One region of the Kurthia sp. ISK08 genome, then DNA from elsewhere that is predicted to be linked to it. Evidence: predicted binding sites of a transcription regulator. Region 1 holds the regulator's gene; each other region holds the start of a gene.
The links. The regulator Rex, encoded in region 1, represses fermentation and respiration genes when NADH is low (regulators of the CRP and FNR family bind a similar motif). The targets are predictions, from matches to a motif close to TTGTGAAATATTTCACAA.
Positions count from the first base shown of each region.

Region 2: a site for Rex is predicted at 4,279-4,296, ahead of ACKVQX_RS10650 (lactate permease LctP family transporter). Genes of this name have one in related genera too.
Region 3: a site for Rex is predicted at 3,297-3,314, ahead of ACKVQX_RS00300 (cytochrome c oxidase subunit II). Genes of this name have one in related genera too.

Region 1 is NZ_JBJXHL010000010.1:46,638-52,785, reverse strand. Features, by position in the region: gene tsaB (tRNA (adenosine(37)-N6)-threonylcarbamoyltransferase complex dimerization subunit type 1 TsaB) at 1-707, shown strand, start outside; gene rimI (ribosomal protein S18-alanine N-acetyltransferase) at 700-1,143, shown strand; gene tsaD (tRNA (adenosine(37)-N6)-threonylcarbamoyltransferase complex transferase subunit TsaD) at 1,143-2,168, shown strand; gene ACKVQX_RS14115 (ABC-F family ATP-binding cassette domain-containing protein) at 2,547-4,490, opposite strand; gene ACKVQX_RS14110 (redox-sensing transcriptional repressor Rex) at 4,592-5,227, shown strand; gene ACKVQX_RS14105 (twin-arginine translocase TatA/TatE family subunit) at 5,321-5,548, shown strand; gene tatC (twin-arginine translocase subunit TatC) at 5,561-6,148, shown strand, end outside.
Region 2 is NZ_JBJXHL010000005.1:107,097-113,244, forward strand. Features, by position in the region: gene nfsA (oxygen-insensitive NADPH nitroreductase) at 1-620, opposite strand, end outside; SAM riboswitch class I at 858-970, shown strand; gene ACKVQX_RS10635 (O-acetylhomoserine aminocarboxypropyltransferase/cysteine synthase family protein) at 1,093-2,382, shown strand; gene ACKVQX_RS10640 (homoserine dehydrogenase) at 2,609-3,592, shown strand; gene ACKVQX_RS10645 (hypothetical protein) at 3,668-4,111, opposite strand; gene ACKVQX_RS10650 (lactate permease LctP family transporter) at 4,342-6,012, shown strand; gene ACKVQX_RS10655 (DNA-binding protein) at 6,077-6,148, opposite strand, start outside.
Region 3 is NZ_JBJXHL010000001.1:59,467-65,614, forward strand. Features, by position in the region: gene ACKVQX_RS00290 (dynamin family protein) at 1-2,122, opposite strand, end outside; gene ACKVQX_RS00295 (chemotaxis protein CheX) at 2,624-3,079, shown strand; gene ACKVQX_RS00300 (cytochrome c oxidase subunit II) at 3,517-3,999, shown strand; gene ACKVQX_RS00305 (b(o/a)3-type cytochrome-c oxidase subunit 1) at 3,996-5,639, shown strand.

The sequences.
Region 1 (6,148 bases):
TTTGGTTAGGAATTGATACAGCAAATACACCGCTTGCGATTGCACTTGTAAAAGACGGTCAAGTAATTGCGGAAGAAGTCGCAAATATAAAATTGAATCATTCTGGTGGTGCGATGCCAGCAATCGATCGTTTATTTGCGCATACAAAAATGCAACCTGCTGATTTAGATGCCATTGCAGTGAGTGAGGGGCCAGGCTCTTATACAGGTGTACGAATTGGCGTTACGATTGCCAAAACATTGGCGTGGACATTAAATATCCCAATCGTAGGTGTATCGAGTTTAAAGGTATTGGCTGCAAATGTACCATACTTTCCGCATGTGATTTGCTCGCTTGTAGATGCTAGAAGACAAAATGTGTATGCAGGTGCATATAGTAGTAAGGATTCATTGGAAGTTATTATTGAAGATGGACATTATGAATTAGAACAATTATTAAATCAATTAGACGCATTAAATCAGCCTATCTTATTTGTTGGTCATGATGTTGAAGTCTTTTACGAAAAAATCGTTGAATGCTTAGGAGAACGTGCTTTACGTGCCCCGTATCCTTTTAATCTACCAAGTGCTAGTCAATTAATCTATTTAGCAGAGCAACAGCCACTACCAGCTGCTGAAACCGTTCATGCATTTGTACCAACATATAAACGAATTGCAGAAGCTGAAGCTAACTGGATTAAAGAACAGAAGGCAAAACAGCATGATTAAATATCGTTTAATGACCGTAGAAGATGTACCTGCTGTTCATCATATTGAACAAATTGCATTTCCGACTCCATGGACATTAGATTCCTTTTATTATGAGATGGAGAAGAATCCACAAGCACATTATTTTGTTGCTGTAAATGAGGAAGAAAAGGTTATTGGTTTTTGTGGCATGTGGGTCGTATTAGATGAGAGCCAGATTACAAATGTCGCTGTATTACCAGAAGGACGAGGAAAAGGCATTGGGGAAGCATTGATGCGTGAAGTCATTGCCTATGCAAAATCTTTAAATGTTGTTGTCATGAGTTTAGAAGTACGTGTGACAAACGAAGTCGCACAAAATTTATATCGTAAATTAGGTTTTCAAGAAGGTGGTATTCGTAAAGGATACTATACAGATAATCAAGAGGATGCTCTTGTCATGTGGGTGAATTTATAATGGAAAAAGATTTTTATGTATTAGGTATTGAAAGTAGTTGTGATGAAACAGCCGCAGCCATTATTAAGAACGGAACAGAGATTGTTTCGAATGTTGTGGCATCTCAAATTGAAAGTCATAAACGTTTTGGCGGTGTTGTACCAGAGATTGCTTCTCGTCACCATGTTGAAAATGTGACGCTCGTTATTGAAGAAGCATTAACAAAAGCGGGTTTACAGCCATCAGACTTAGATGCAGTATGTGTAACAGAAGGTCCAGGACTTGTAGGCGCATTACTCATTGGCATTAATGCAGCGAAAGCCTTTGCATTTGCACATCAGTTGCCATTAATCGGTACGCACCATATCGCAGGTCACATCTATGCGAACCATCTTGTACAACCGATGGAATTCCCATTACTAGCTTTAGTTGTATCAGGTGGTCATACTGAGCTTGTATTGATGAAAGAACATGGCTCATTCGAATTAATCGGTGAAACACGTGATGATGCAGCAGGTGAAGCATATGATAAGGTAGCGCGTGTATTGAATATTTCATATCCGGGTGGCCCGAAAATTGATCAAATGGCACATGAAAGTGATGGAGCTGTTAATTTTCCGCGCGTGTGGTTAGAAGCAGACTCATATGATTTTAGTTTTAGTGGTTTAAAATCAGCAGTGATTAACTATCAACATAATGCAATTCAGCGTGGTGAAGAAGTTAATCCACATCATGTGGCGAAAGGCTTCCAAGATAGTGTGGTAGAGGTATTAACAGCTAAAACGTTGCGTGCTGCAAAAGAATATCAAGTCAAACAAGTCATTGCAGCAGGTGGTGTTGCAGCGAATAAAGGGTTACGTGCTTCTTTAGAAAAAGTATTTAAAGAAGAAGGAATTCCATTCTATGTACCACCACTACCATTATGTACAGATAACGCCGCAATGATTGCAGCAGCAGGTACAGAAATGTTTAAAAGCGGTGTCCGCAGTGACTGGAGCCTAAATGGTCGTCCAGGTATGGAATTAGTATCGTGGAATCGTAAATAATGATGAAATAGTAGCGGTTTTCTCATGAGAAATGGGAAAATCGCTTTTTTAATGGTGTGTAAATGTGAGAAGAAGAATTTGTAAATCACTTGAGTTTTACACAGTTATTTGTGGATAAATTCAGAAAATTCTGTGGGTAATGTGGACAAGTGCTGTGGATTCCGATTATATAAGCACCTTACCTGTGTATAACTTTGTGGAGATTTTTACAAGTTATACACAATTTCAGTGGATAAATGGAAATTGTAGGTAGTATGTAGTTGCTTTGTTAGAAAAGCAATCAGCGCAAAAATCTAGATTCGTCACAAGATATTATTGTAATAAAAAATAAAGAAGGTATCAAGTTTCCATTTGGAAAAGACACCTTCTTTTTTATATTTATAATTGCTCTAATTCTTCTTGTAAAGCGAGCCACTGTAATTCATATTCTTCATGCTTTACTTTTTCTTCATCTAATTGTGTTTGAATGATTAATGCTTTTTCGTGATTTGAAAATACGTCAGGATCACATAGTTCTTCTTCTAGTTTTGCAATGGTTGTTTCAAGGTCGCTCATAATCTGTTCAATATCTTCAATTTGACGTTGAATTTTACGTTCTTTTTTCTTCGTCTCTTTGTCGATGGCTTGATTCGATGTAGGTACTTCCTTTTGAATGATTGGCTTTGTTTTTATAAGAGCAGCTTTTTTTTCAGCTGCGATTTCAGCTAACTCTTCTTTTTTCTCTACATAGTAATCATAATCACCTAAGTATTCAAAAGAACCCTCATTCGATAGCTCGACAACTTTTGTTGCAATGCGATTGATGAAGTAACGGTCATGTGATACGAAGATGAGCGTACCCGGGAAATCAATTAGTGCATTTTCCAACACCTCTTTACTATCTAAATCAAGATGGTTGGTCGGCTCATCTAAAATCAGTACATTATTTTTCTCAAGCATGAGTTTCGCGAGCGTTAAACGTGCTTTTTCGCCACCTGATAGATCGTGTACGATTTTATCGACGTCTTCTCCTGAGAAAAGGAAACGACCAAGAACAGTACGAACATCTTTTTCATTCATTAGTGGCCACTCATCCCAAATCTCACGTAGTACGGTACGATTCGTAGAAAGTTTTGCTAAATCCTGATCGTAATAACCGAGTTGCACATTCGTACCATAACGAATATCACCTGACAGAGCAGGTAAATCTTTTATAATTGTTTTTAATAGTGTAGATTTTCCGACACCGTTTGGACCAACAAGGGCGATACGGTCTTTTCGATAGGCACGCATGTTAATATGTTCAGAAATTGGCGTTTGTCCATAACCGATTGTGAGGTCATCAACGGATAACACGTCATTACCACTTTGCTTTTCGATATCGAATGTAAAAGTAGCTGATTTTTCATCGCCATCAGGAGAATCCATCCACTCGGTTTTCTCTAAAACTTTTCGACGAGATTGTGCCATCTTCGTAGTCGATGCACGCGCTAAGTTCTTTTGGACGAATGTTTCGAGTTTTGCCTTTTCGTCCATTTGTTTTTCATAAAGTTTTAGGTCGCGTTCATAGTTCTTTGCTTTTTGATCTAAGTAACTTGAATAGTTACCTGTGAACTTTGTGACATGATGACGAGAAACTTCATAAACAATAGACACAACTTGGTCCAAGAAATAGCGGTCATGTGATACGATAAGGATAGCGCCGTCGTAGTTTTTCAGGTAGTTTTCAAGCCAGTTTAATGTCTCGATATCCAGGTGGTTGGTCGGCTCATCCAGAATGAGTAATTCAGGTTTTGTTAAAAGTAATTTTGCTAGAGCCAGTCTTGTACGTTGACCACCAGATAATGAAGATATAGACTGTTCATAGGAATCAGGATAAAACTGCATACCATGTAGAACAGAGCGTGTATCCGCTTCATATTGGAAGCCGCCGCGTTCTTTAAAATCATGTTGTAGCTGGTCATATTCAGCTGTGATTTTTTGATAACGTTCTGCATTTTCATAAATCGTAGGTTCAGCCATCTGCAACTCAAGTGAACGAATTTGTTGTTCAAGTTGTTTTAATGGTTCAAATACGGTCATCATCTCATCCCAAATGGATAAATCAGATTCTAGACCAGCATGTTGGTCTAAGTAGCCAAGTTTAATTCCTTTTGGCATAATAATCTCACCAGAGTCATATGAGAGTTGACCTGCTATAATTTTTAAAAGAGTAGATTTACCTGCGCCGTTTCGGCCAACAAGTGCGACGCGATCCCGATGTTGAACTTCGAGTTTAACGCCACTTAAAATTTCATCTGCAATATATGATTTATATAATTGATTGACTTGTAATACAATCACTTTCGACACCTCAGTTCAATCTTAAGTGTAACGAAATGCTGTCATTGGTGCAATGGTCATCTATCTAAATTGTATAACCAGATTCGTAGGAGGAAACATGTTTGAAAGAGAATTATAGGATACCGCAGGCCACAACGAAAAGACTTCCGCTGTATTATCGCTTCATCCAAAATTTTGCGGATGCAGGAAAGAATAGAATTTCATCAAAAGAGTTAAGTGAGGCCATGCAAATTGATTCAGCGACGATTCGTCGTGACTTTTCATATTTCGGACCACTCGGTAAAAAAGGGTACGGATATGATGTACAAAAATTACTTGTGTTCTTTAGAGGCGTCCTTGATCAAGATCAACGTATGAATGTAGCAGTAATCGGTATTGGTAACTTAGGTCATGCCTTACTGAAGTATAATTTTCAAAAGAACCATAATATGAAAATTGTTGTAGCATTCGATACGAACTATCCAATGGAAGGGCAGCTTGTAAATGGTGTACCTGTTTTCCATCCAGATGTGATGGAAGAGAAGTTTGAAGAATTCAAAGCAGAACTACCTATTTTAACTGTACCAGCACGTTCAGCACAGTTTATGACAGACCGATTAATTCAGATGGGTGCGAAAGGTGTGTTGAATTTTACACCGGTTCGTCTGCAAGTACCGGAGACATTCCGCGTTCATACAATTGATTTATCGATTGAATTGCAAACGCTTAGTTACTTTATTCGAAATGTGGAAGAATAGTCTTAAATATTCAGTTTTGTAGACCGAAAGAATAATATACAAATGACGAAGTGTGGAGTAGAATGTAGTTATCAAATTGAGGAGGTGTGTGTAATGGTAGGTCCAGCTAGTATTGCGATTATTGCAGGTGTTGCTGTCATTATTTTTGGTCCCAAAAAACTTCCTGAACTAGGAAGAGCGATGGGTTCTACACTCCGTGAGTTTAAATCTGCAACAAAAGGTTTAACAGACGAAGATTTTGAAAGTACAAAACAAAAAACAGTTGAAACAAACAGCGCAAATGAAGTAAAAGCTGTCGAAAAAATCGAAGAGACGAAGTAGGGTGTTCATCTGATGGAACAAGAAGAACTAACAGTCGTTGAACATATAGAGGAACTTCGAAAGAGGCTATTAATTGTTGCAGGATTCTTTGTTTTAGCGATTATTGGAAGTTTCTTTTTAGCACAACCACTCATACAATTTTTACAACATACTGAAGAAGCAAAATCGCTTCAATTGCATGCTTTTCGTGTTACCGATCCAGTGAAGGTTTACATACAAGTTATCTTTATTTTATCGCTTGTTATGACATCACCGATTATTCTATTTCAGTTATGGGGTTTTGTGAGCCCAGGACTTTATGAAAAAGAGCGCAAAGCGACATTACGCTATATTCCGTATGCATTCCTATTGTTCATTGTAGGGGTTGTATTTTCGTATTTAGTGTTACGTCCGTATATGTTGAAGTGGATGATGGGGTTAGCAGGAGAAATGGATGTTGAACAGACCATTGGAATCTATGAATACTTCCAATTTTTAATGCAAATTACATTGCCATTTGGATTGATTTTTCAGTTGCCAATCATTATGTTATTTTTGACGCGTCTCGGAATCATTACGCCAATGGGCATGTCAAAAGTAAGGAAGTACGCATACTTTGCG
Region 2 (6,148 bases), on a different contig from region 1:
TTTAAGTAGTACTCGCCAAGTTCTTTATCATATTGTGTTAATAGTGCGTCATATTTTTCTACGTCATAACCATTTTCATGTACAATTGCTTCCACTGGTAAACGTGGTTTTGTATCATTTGTTTTCGTTGGTTTGCCGATTGTCATCGCAAACATCGGGAAGACGTATTCAGGTAGGTTGAATAATTCGCTAATTTCTTTTGGATTATTACGTGCGCCACCAATATAACAAATACCGTAGCCTTCAGCTTCAGCTGCGATGACGAAGTTTTGAGCAAATAAGCTAACATCTGCTACACCGACTAAGACATTTTCAGCTGAATCAGCTGTAATATCAATATCGTATTTTTGACCAGCAATTTGAAGGCGCTTGAAGTCTACACAGAATAGGAAAGAAGCGCCAGCTGTTTTGAATTGGAAATCATTATTCGATAATTCGCCAAGTTTCGCTTTTTTCTCAGGATCTGTCACATGAATCACACTATATGCTTGTACAAAGTGTGATGTTGCAGCCATCTGTGCAGTTTCGATTAAATCATATACCACTTCTTTTGGAATTTCTTCGCCTGTATATTTACGGACAGAAGTATGACTACGTAATAATTCTTTTACTTGATTCATGATTCATTCAACTCCTATTGTCATTTGTATTCAAAGACTATGCTACCATAAATGCTCATCTTATTCGAAAACCTTTGATTCATTTTTTAATTTTTTTCTTCTATGTTACTTTTAAATAATTTTTGCATTTTAAAAGAATTAAATCAGTATAATAAAAATTTTCAGAAAAAAGATTGACGAATGAAAAATAGATGACTATACTAGATAGAAATTGATGGAAACATTATATGTTTAAAACCTTTATCAAGAGTGGCGGAGGGATAGGCCCTGCGATGCCCAGCAACCAGTTTCTTTTTTGAAACCAAGGTGCTAATTCCTACAGATTTTTTATCGGATCTGACAGATAAGGGGAGGACCATGTTCGATACAGCCCTCTTCTTACCTAAGAAGAGGGCTTTTTTTATAAAATCCTTCTCCTATAATTCCTTATTCCGATGTCCATCATCATAATTCATTTTAGGAGGAATCATATATGACAGAATTCAAAAAAGAAACATTAGCCGTACATGGCGGACAATCACCAGACCCCGTAACAGGAGCGATTGCAGTACCTATTTACCGTACAACTGCATATCAATTTAATGATTCAGAACATGCTCGTAAATTATTTGCTTTAGAAGAAGCAGGCAATATTTATTCACGCATTATGAATCCAACAGTTGATGTGTTTGAAAAACGTGTTGCCTTATTAGAAGGAGGAACAGCAGCAGTCGCTCTATCTTCAGGTATGGCTGCTATCTCATTTAGTATTTTAAATATTGCACGTGCAGGAGATCATATTGTAGCTGCGAATAGTTTATATGGTGGCACGTACAATTTATTTGCGAATACACTTCCACGTTACGGTATTACAACAACATTCGTTGATGAACGCGAGCCTGAGAAGTTTGCAGAAGCGATTCAAGAGAACACAAAAGCGCTATATGTTGAAACAATCGGAAATCCAAGTTTATCAGTAGTTGACTTAGAAGCATTTGCAAAAATTGCACACGAACATCAAATTCCACTCATCGTCGATAATACATTCGCTTCACCAATTGGCTGCAACCCGATTGAACATGGTGCAGATATTGTGATTCACTCGGCAACAAAGTGGATTGGTGGACATGGTACAACAATCGGTGGAATTGTAGTGGATGCAGGGAAGTTCGACTGGACACAGGGTAAATTCCCAGACTATACAGAACCAGATGCTTCTTATCATGGTATTCGCTATGGTGTGGATGCACCGAATGCAGCGTTTGCAACACGTTTACGCGTTCAATTATTACGTGACTTCGGTCCGACATTAAGTGCAGATGCAGCCTTTAACTTCTTACAAGGTTTAGAGACACTTCATTTACGTGTGCCACGTCATAATGAAAATGCACAAAAAGTAGCGACATTCTTACGCAACCATGAACAAGTGGAATGGGTACACTATAATGGGTTTGAAGATAGCGAGTATGCGCCACTCGTAGAAAAATATTTAAAAAATGGTGCAGGTTCTGTTTTAACATTTGGCATTAAAGGTGGGCGTGAAGCAGGTCGCAAGTTCATTGATGCGATTGAACTATTCTCACATGTAGCCAATGTAGGCGATGCGCGTTCATTAATTATTCATCCAGCTTCAACAACACATCAACAATTAAATGAAGAAGAACTTATTCAATCAGGTGTGCCAGAAGAACTCATTCGTTTATCAATCGGCCTTGAAAATGCAGAAGATCTAACTCATGCGTTAGAGCAAGCATTCCAACAAGTAACAGTGGTCGCAAAATAGGTTCTAAAACCAGTTATATATAATAGAAGGAACTGACTCAATCCGTTGTAGGCAGTTCCTTTTATTTTCTAAAATTCAGTATTTAGTGACCTCTTAGAAAAAACAATTGTCCTTCTGAAAAAGAATTTTCTTGAAATATGTCTTTAAATACGTTAGAATTTTCATTAAGTTGTGAAATGAACGTTCAAAATAAACAAATTAAATTTAATCATTGGAGGCGAACAATATGACAGCAGTGAAGGTGGCAATCCTAGGGTTCGGAACGGTAGGAGAAGGCATTTTTAACATTTTGAAAGAAAAGCGAAAGCAATTGAAAGAAACACTGGGTGTGGACATCGAAGTAGCAAAAATTTTAGTCCATAATGTTTCAAAAGAGCGCGAAGGTGTAGATGCGTCTTTATTAACGAATCGTTTTGAAGATATTTTAGCATTGCCGCAATTAGACGTTGTCTTTGAAGCAATTGTTGGAGAAGAACCAGCATATGGTTATTTAGATGCAGCAATTGAAAAAGGGGCGCACGTTATTACTGCAAATAAAGTCATGTTTGCTAAATTTGGTCAAGCGCTACAAGAGAAGGCGAAAAAATACGGTGTACAAGTAGGTTTTGAAGCAACTACTGCAGGTGGTGTACCGGTAATTAAAACAATGGAGACAATCTTACGTGTGAATGATGTATTACACATTCAAGGTATTTTAAATGGCACATCGAATTATATCTTAACGCAAATGCGTACAGAAGGTATTTCATTCGAAACAGCTCTAAAGAATGCACAAGACTTAGGATATGCAGAAGCAGATCCATACAATGATATTTCAGGACAAGACGCTTTCAAAAAGCTAATGATTTTAAGTGCGCTTGCATTCGGTAAACAACCGAACTGGGAAGATGTAAAAGTGGTAGGTATTTCTGAAATTACATTGGAACAAGTACAACAAGCAGATGCAAATGGCCAACGATATCGTCATATTGCAGAAGTTTCTATTGATGAAAACGGTAAAATTCATGCAGAAATTGGACCTCAACTTGTTGATGCAGCACATCCGTTATATGCAATTGATGGCGTCGATAATGCAGTCGCACTTGATACGAACTATATCGGTAAGATTACATTAGTAGGTCCTGGTGCAGGTATGTATCCAACTGCTTCTGTAATGGTAGAAGATTACGCGAGTATGCTATCGAAACAATCGGTTGTTGTACCCGTTTGAAAGTCATAGCAAAATATAAGAAAAGCCAGAATTACGCTTTATTACGTGATTCTGGCTTTTTGTTGTGAACTTGATTTAGTTAGCAGTTACTTCATCGATAAATGCTCTCATGAATTTTTCAAGTGAAACAAGAGCTTCTAATAATGTGCCATCTTCTTTAAATCCTTCAATAGCAGTAAGTGCAATATTAATCTCCCACAGTCCTTCATTACCTGAAAAGCTAGCTGAAGAAGCACCGAAAATTGAACGTAAATGAGTGTGTAAATATTCTTTAATCGCAGTAGCATATTTTTTCTGTAAACGTAAACCAAATAAAGCAGTATATGCATCGAACATCTCATCATATTCAAATACAACAGCATCCATCTTTAATTCTTCAAAAAGTGGTGATTCCATATATAAAAACTCTTGATCATGTTCTTTTAGAAAGTGAATAGGTGAAGCTAAAAAATCTGCACCTTCTGTAGCAATTAAATCATCTGTTTGTTTATGACAGCGTTCAATTTGTGTAATTTCCATGTAAAACACTCCGTTTCTCTGTTTGTTCTTTTTGTATTATAGCATGAAAGAGAGTAGACAGTTTTTTTCTGAAAAGAAGAGAAGTTAAAATTTTTTGAAAAAAAGATTGTTTTTTCTAATATTTTGAATATATAATCTTAATTAGGTCATCTGATGACCTAATGTTATATTGAATTTTTTCAAAATATCGAAAATTCAATACGTAACGATGTACATAAGGGGGAGAAAAAATGACATTCACGCAAAATTTCACCGCTGTAGGGGACAGCTTATGGTGGACGGCGCTTGTAGCTATTATTCCAATACTTTATTTTTTCTGGGCACTTGCCATTAAAAAGATGAAGGGGCATATCGCAGGTCTTACCACGTTATTAATCGCACTTATTCTAGCCGTTGTGGCATTTGACATGCCTGTTAAAACAGCCGTTATGTCAGCAAGTCAAGGTGCAGTCTATGGACTTGTGCCAATCGCTTGGATTATTGTCACATCTGTATTTTTATATAACATCACAGTAAGAGTAGGACAATTTGATATTATTCGTTCATCTGTACTTTCAATCACAGAAGACCGTCGTATTCAAGCATTATTGGTAGCGTTTTCTTTTGGTGCGTTTTTAGAAGGAGCAGCAGGATTTGGTGCGCCTGTAGCAATATCAGCTGCATTACTAGTCGGTTTAGGGTTTAATCCATTATATGCAGCAGGTTTATGTTTAATCGCAAATACGGCACCCGTAGCATTCGGAGCAATTGGGATTCCAATTATTGCGATGGAAGGACCAACAGGTATTCCAGCATTAGAAATTTCAAAAATGGTTGGACGACAGTTACCAATCTTATCAATCTTCATTCCATTCTTCCTTGTATTTATTATGACGGGATGGAAAAAAACAATCGAAGTATTACCAGCAGTTCTTGTATCAGGTATTACATTCGCAGTAACACAATTTTTATCTTCAAACTTCTTAGGACCTGAGTTACCAGACGTACTTTCTGCATTAGTGTCACTTGTAGCATTAGCAGTATTCATGAAGTTCTGGCAACCAAAAACAATTTATCGTTTTAAAAGTGAAGAGCAAACAGCAACATTACAAGTTGAAAAATATTCAGCAGGTAAAATCTTTAAAGCATGGTCACCATTTATCTTATTAACAGCTTTAATCTCGTTATGGGGTATTCCAACAATCAAAACAGCTTTAACAGGACATTATGAAGGAAGTAACGCAATTTTAAGCGCTGTTAATTCACTTGGTAAATTCCTAACATTCACACCTGAAGTACCTTTTGTAAATAATCAAATTATCGATGGTATGACAGAATTACCGATTGCGGCTGTTTATAAATTAGAGTTATTAGGCGCAGCAGGTACGGCCATCTTTATTGCGTGCTTCATTACAAAATTCATCTTTGGTATGAGCTTTAAAGTATGGGGGCAAACATTATTTTCAACATTAAATGAAATCAAGTTCCCAATCGTTACAATTTGTGCGGTAGTTGCTTATGCTTATGTAACGAATGCAGCAGGTATGATGACGACACTTGCACTTGTGTTAGCAAAAACAGGCGCATTATTCCCATTCTTCTCACCTGTACTTGGTTGGTTAGGCGTATTTATCACAGGTTCAGATACATCAGCGAACGTAATGTTTGCGAAGTTACAACAAGTAACAGCAGGGCATGTAGGAATGGATCCAGTATTAGCACTTGCAGCGAACTCATCTGGTGGTGTAACAGGTAAGATGATTTCACCACAATCCATTGCAGTTGCAGCAGCAGCTGTTGGATTAGTCGGACGTGAATCAGAGTTACTTCGTTTCACATTAAAATATAGTATTATTCTATTACTATGTATTTGTATCATTACGTTTTTACAAAGTAATGTATTAGGTTGGATGGTTCCTTAATAGTTAAACAATAAAAAAAGAGAAATCGTCGTGTGATTTGGCATGACGGTTTCTCTTTTTTGTATTAGTCTTCATCTTTTACATCGATATCTTCAGGAATCGGCGTATTTTTCCATACTTCAATCTCGTGTTTTAC
Region 3 (6,148 bases), on a different contig from region 1:
CATCTAAAGATGTAACGTGAACACCAATTGCACCGTAAGAAGCGACAATATCTTCTGTCATTTGTTCGACTGTTTTTAATTTTACATCCGCTGTTTCATGTGGGTGGTCTGGTGATACTGGACGAATCTTGTTAATCGCTGCTGTTGTTGGGTTCGGTGATACAGGTAACACTTTTTGACCCATTAAAGCATTTGAGAAAGAAGATTTCCCTGCACTAAATGCACCAAATAAAGCAATCGTAAAGTCTTTTTCTTCTAAACGCGCGACTTTATTTTTCAAGTAGTTTGATACTTCTTGGAAACCAGCAATCGGTTCTACTGCATGTGCTGTTTTTAATGCTTTTTGAATCGCTTGATCCAATTGAACATTATACGTAGATTGTGATATATCGTCATCCACTTGTTCTTCTTCTTGTTTTTCTTCCACAGCAATCATAGATGGATCGAATACACGCATATGTTCACGCGCTTCTTTTTCCCCTTTAATCCAGCGCTCCATATAGCCATCTGCTTCTTTATTCAGTGTACGTACATCGACATTTTTCTGAACTTCAAAGTATTTTTGTTGTTCTTCAATATGAAGTACATCATTGATGATTGCTACTTTTTCAGTCATCGCTGCTTTTTTCTTTTTCAGAGGTTCTACTTTTACAAGAGATAATTCTTGAATATACGCCATTTTCTCGCGCTTCCAGTCATCTGTTGCACGTTTGAACCACATACGTGTAGCCGAAACAACACGATTTGCAAAGTTCAATAAGGCATCTCCTGCTACTGCATCAATGCGCATCTCATCTTCAATAACAGAGAATGGGATATCTAATTTGAATTCATCAATTTCAAGTGATAATTCATCTGTTAAAGCACCAACTTCTCTTAAAGAGCTCTTCATTAAGTTCAACATATGACCTGTAATTTGGTTTTGAACAACTGATTTATAGCGATCATATAGATCTTCACGTCTACGAGCGCGCTCTGCTTCCGTCTTTTTCGCCGCAAAGAACATACCTACTTTAAAGTCTTTTTGCATACATTCCGCATAGCTTGCTAAACGGTCACGTAATTCAAATGGCATTAAGACAGCGTTTTCAAGTAATTCATCACGTTGATTATTGAAAGACATCTCCCATTTCTCAACTGAATATAACTCAAGTTGACGTTCTACAGATTGGTACTCATCTAAAATATCTAACTTACGTGCCCAATCATTTTGAGATAGTAAATCTTCATTGCTTTCCATAATACTTTGTTTATTTTGTTCTAAGAATTGTCCATGTTCATCATGCATTTGTGCTAATGTATTTTCGGCATTTTCTATTAATTGCTCTTGCCAACCATCCATACTGTTCATAACAATTTCTTTTACATGGTCAAAATCGTTATAAGCTAAATCTTTCGCTTTTAATGATGTAAAGAAAATACCTTTTGGATAAACACCCCAGTTTGCAAATGAATCTGCAACCGATTGTTTGAATTCTTCAAATGATAATTCTTGTTCTTTATGTTTATCTACTTGGTTCACGATTAAATACACATTCGGATTATGCTTCATTAATGTTTTCGTAAATTGGAAGTTCAATTCTGATTGCACATGATTATAATCCATCACGTAAAAAACAAGATCCGCTAAGTGAAGTGCTGATTCTGTTGACATACGGTGTGCATCATCTGTTGAATCGACTCCAGGTGTATCCATCACTGTAACACCCATCGGTAATACAGACTGGCTATGTCCAATCTCGATTTGTGATACTAACGCACCATTCTTTGCAAATTCTTTTACAGTTTTAATATCATAATCTGAGTTAAAGCGAACAGGATCTTCTCCTACTAAATAAGCAATTGCATAATCTTCTTCTGACTTATGCACTTTAACTACATTAGCACTTGTCGGAATTGGGCTAGACGGTAGTAGTTGGTCACCTGTAAGCGCATTAATCATACTCGACTTACCAGCAGAAAAATGACCTGCAAAACCAATTGCATATTCTTTCTTAATTAACTTCTCAGCAAAAAGTTGTGTTTTTGCTAGTCGTTCATGATCTTCGTTTTTTTTATAGACCATGTACTGTAACGCAGTTTTCTTCAATAATAATTGGATTTTTTCTTCAAAAACAGTCATGAAAGGCTCGATCTCCTTTTTCTATATGTAGTTACTCATCCCATTCTATCATGTGTCTGTAAAAGGAAAAACAAAAATTGCTCCAAATCAGAAGATTTTAGTTATTTATTTTTACGTTTCTTCTATGTTATTTTTTTACGTGAAAAAATTAAATTTATTTAAAAATATAAAAACCGAATAACTCTAAGTGAGCTATTCGGCAACAAAAGTATCATTTTATTTATTTCAAATGTGCGGTTGTTTCTGATAAAACGTATTTAACTGTGACACCACAAGCGACGATTGTCATTCCAACAAGTGCGAAAAGCATGATGACCGCTCCCTTTTTGATAATATAATTTTTTATTTTTAAATTCTAATTGTCATTGATTATCATTATCATAACGAGTTTTTTTTATTTTGTCAATCTAATTGAAATAGTTTCTCAATTAATTCTCTTATTGTATTCTTTAAACTAACGGTGTATCATAGATTAAAAGTCATGAAGAAAGGGGAGTATGTATGAGTATTTCGGCTCAATACCAAGTACTATTTAACGGCATCATTCACGCTTTCAAAGAAATTTCACCAAAGCAAGTTACAATTCAGTCTCCCTCTTCATTTACTGCACCTAATATGCATCTAGAATATAGTGTTTTGATCAATGTAATTGGTGATGTAAAAGCACGTATGATTATTGACAGCAATCACAATTCATTTCAAAAACTATGTGAGTCATTATATGGGTTTCAGATTGATGGCGAACTTTTAGAATCGTTCGTTGGAGAATTTGGAAATATGGTTGCTGGTAAATTATGTATTTATAGTGCTGAACATAATATTCAGTTAGACATTACTACCCCAACTGTCATGGTAAGTGAGACACATTTACCAATATCTACACAAACATTCACTTTGCCAATCTCAATGGAAGAGATTGGTCATGTAACAATGCTTTTATCTATTGAAGCTTCTTAAGTCTACATACATGAGAGCAATGAAATTTCATTTCCTTAAAAGGGCTTGTACATATTTTGTACAAGTCCTTTTGTCTTATTTTGTAGGTCTATTCTTTTATTTCGATAAACGAATTAACATTTTAATATTAATTATAATAAATATCTCTATTTTTTACATACTGAATTATTACGTTTTTCAAAACAATTTCACATTTACTTCACATTCTCTTATTTTGATGTGATAAAAATCACATCTATATTATGTCGTTTTGACTAAACTATGGATAAGCATACATAGAAAGGAGATTTTTATGCATAAAGAAAAAAACACATCCGATTCAAAATTAAAAGGAACTTTTTATCTCTCTATGACAGTCGGTATCATCATAATCATCATTTGGTTTGTATGCTTCGCTATTTTTATGAATCGTTTCTAACTAGAGGAGGTTTACACCCATGCATTTGCATAAGTATGAAAAATATTGGCTCGTGTTTGGTATTGGCTCATTAATTGTTTTTCTATTAATTACTGGTCTAATGGCATTAAATAATAGTCATGAAACACCTAATTCACAAAAAACAATTAATCCTGAAAAAGTGAGTGAAATCGCACCATTTAATAAGCCAGGTGTCCATAAAGTAGCAGGAAAGGATTGGGATTATGAAGTAGTGGTGGTAGCATCTGCCTTTTTATATGAACCATCGGAAATCAAAATTCCTGTGAATTCTAAAGTGAAGTTTATTGCGACCTCTAAAGATGTTGTGCATGGATTTGAAATTGCTAAAACAAATATTAATATGATGTTAGAGCCCGGACATATTTCTGAATATACAACTACCGTCAATAAAAAGGGCGAGTTTTTAGTTGTTTGTAATGAATACTGTGGAATGGGACATGCTGAAATGCACGCAACATTAAAGGTGGTGGATTCTAAATGAAATCTTTACAAATCGATTTACGCGATTGTAAGCTAGCACTCGCCTACCTTCTTTTCGCTTTTACTGCTTTATTAATTGGTGGGATTGCCGGTTTAATACAAGTATTCGTGAGAAGTGGCGCACTCGAACTTCCCTACTCTATTGGCTATTATCAAGTATTAACTGTACATGGCATTCTTCTAGCACTTGTCTTTACAACCTTCTTCATTTTTGGTTTTCAAACAGCCGCTATGAGTCGTGTAACAGGAACATTTTCTTTTAAAGAAAGATGTTTAGGCTGGATTGGTTTCGGGGTAATGTCTACTGGGACAGTTATGGCTGCTACAATGGTTTTATTAAATGAGGCATCTGTACTTTATACATTTTATGCGCCACTACAAGCACATTGGATTTTTTATGCTGGACTTTCACTTGTCATGATTGGCTCTTGGATTACAGCATTTGCACAAGCCCGTCGTTACATACAATGGAAAAAAGAAAATCCAAAACAGATTACACCGCTACTCAGCTTTATGGTCGTATGTAACAATTTAATGTGGTTTATTGCTACAATTGGTGTCACAACTGAATTATTGGTTCAATTACTTCCATGGTCACTTGGTTGGGTGGAACGTGTAGATGTGTTATTATCACGTACACTTTTCTGGTCATTTGGTCATGCACTTGTATATTTTTGGCTCTTACCTGCCTACATGGTTTGGTATATCGCCGTGCCAAAAATCATCGGTGGAAAGATTTTTTCGGATGCACTTGCCAGACTTTCGTTCATCTTATTCGTATTGTTTTCTGTACCGGTTGGCTTACACCATCAATTAACTGAACCTGGTATCGGTGGTTCATGGAAGTTTTTACAAGTTATTTTAACGATGATGGTTGTCATTCCCTCTTTACTTACTGCTTTTTCACTATTCGCTACATTTGAACTGCGTGGTCGTGAGTTAGGGAGTAAAGGACTCTTTGGATGGTTAAAAAAGTTACCTTGGTCTGACGCTCGTTTCTTAGCACCTTTTATCGGTATGCTTGCCTTTATTCCGGGCGGTGCTGGAGGAATTGTTAATGCATCTTATCAAATGAACCAATTAATTCATAATACCATTTGGGTGACAGGGCATTTTCATTTAACAATTGCTACAACGGTCACACTGACATTCTTTGGTGCCTCTTATTTCTTAATTCCACATTTAACAGGTCGACAATTAACAAAAAAAATAAACCGACTTGGTCTAATCCAAACGGTTTTATGGGCAATTGGTATGTTGATTATGTCAGGTTCGATGCATATTGTTGGTTTGCTTGGCGCACCAAGACGCTCTGCATTCTCAGAATATGGAGGTGCTGAAATTGCACAAACATGGATTGGCTACCAAATCGCACAAGCTGTTGGTGGAACTATTCTATTTATTGCCATTTTATTATTTATGTATATACTTGTTCAAATGCTTTTCTTTGCACCGAAAGGTTTTGAGCCATTCCCAGTAGCAGAAGTTGCTGATCATGCACAAAAAACACCGGCTATTTTAGAGAACTTTAAACTATGGATTATCATTTTAATTGCGCTATTATTAATTGCTTATTCATACCCAATTTACGATATTATTTCAAATGCACCACTTGGTTCAAAGGGATATAAATTGTGGTAATTTTCTAGCTCGTTCGAATGATATTCTAATATAAGTTTGATTTTTTCATGATTTACCTTTAGACTTATGTTACGATTTAGTGAATATAAAAGCGCGAATTTGTTGTATTTCCGCTGTTTTTATGACAAAAAATGCTAATTCAAATAGGTATAATATCTATTTTTTGGTAATTTTTTAGTAAAATTTTAAAGAGATAATTCACTAAATATTAACGTTATTTGTATAATGGCAGTTCTCTATTGATTGCATTGCTTTTTTCTAGTATGTACTTATAGGCACAGATTCTTCATCAGAAAACGCACAGCAAACTCATACATAGCATGTATTTCACAGGGAACTCAAAATATAGATAACTTATTTATTTTGTCGTCATCTTTTGTCATGTGAGAAACTTTTCGAAATAGCCCAGCCAAACGAGTCCATTATTTTTTTGGACAATGTGAAGTTGAAATACTTTGCACCTCAAAATATCATCTTTTGAGAATCACCATCAGAGTATTAACCAATTT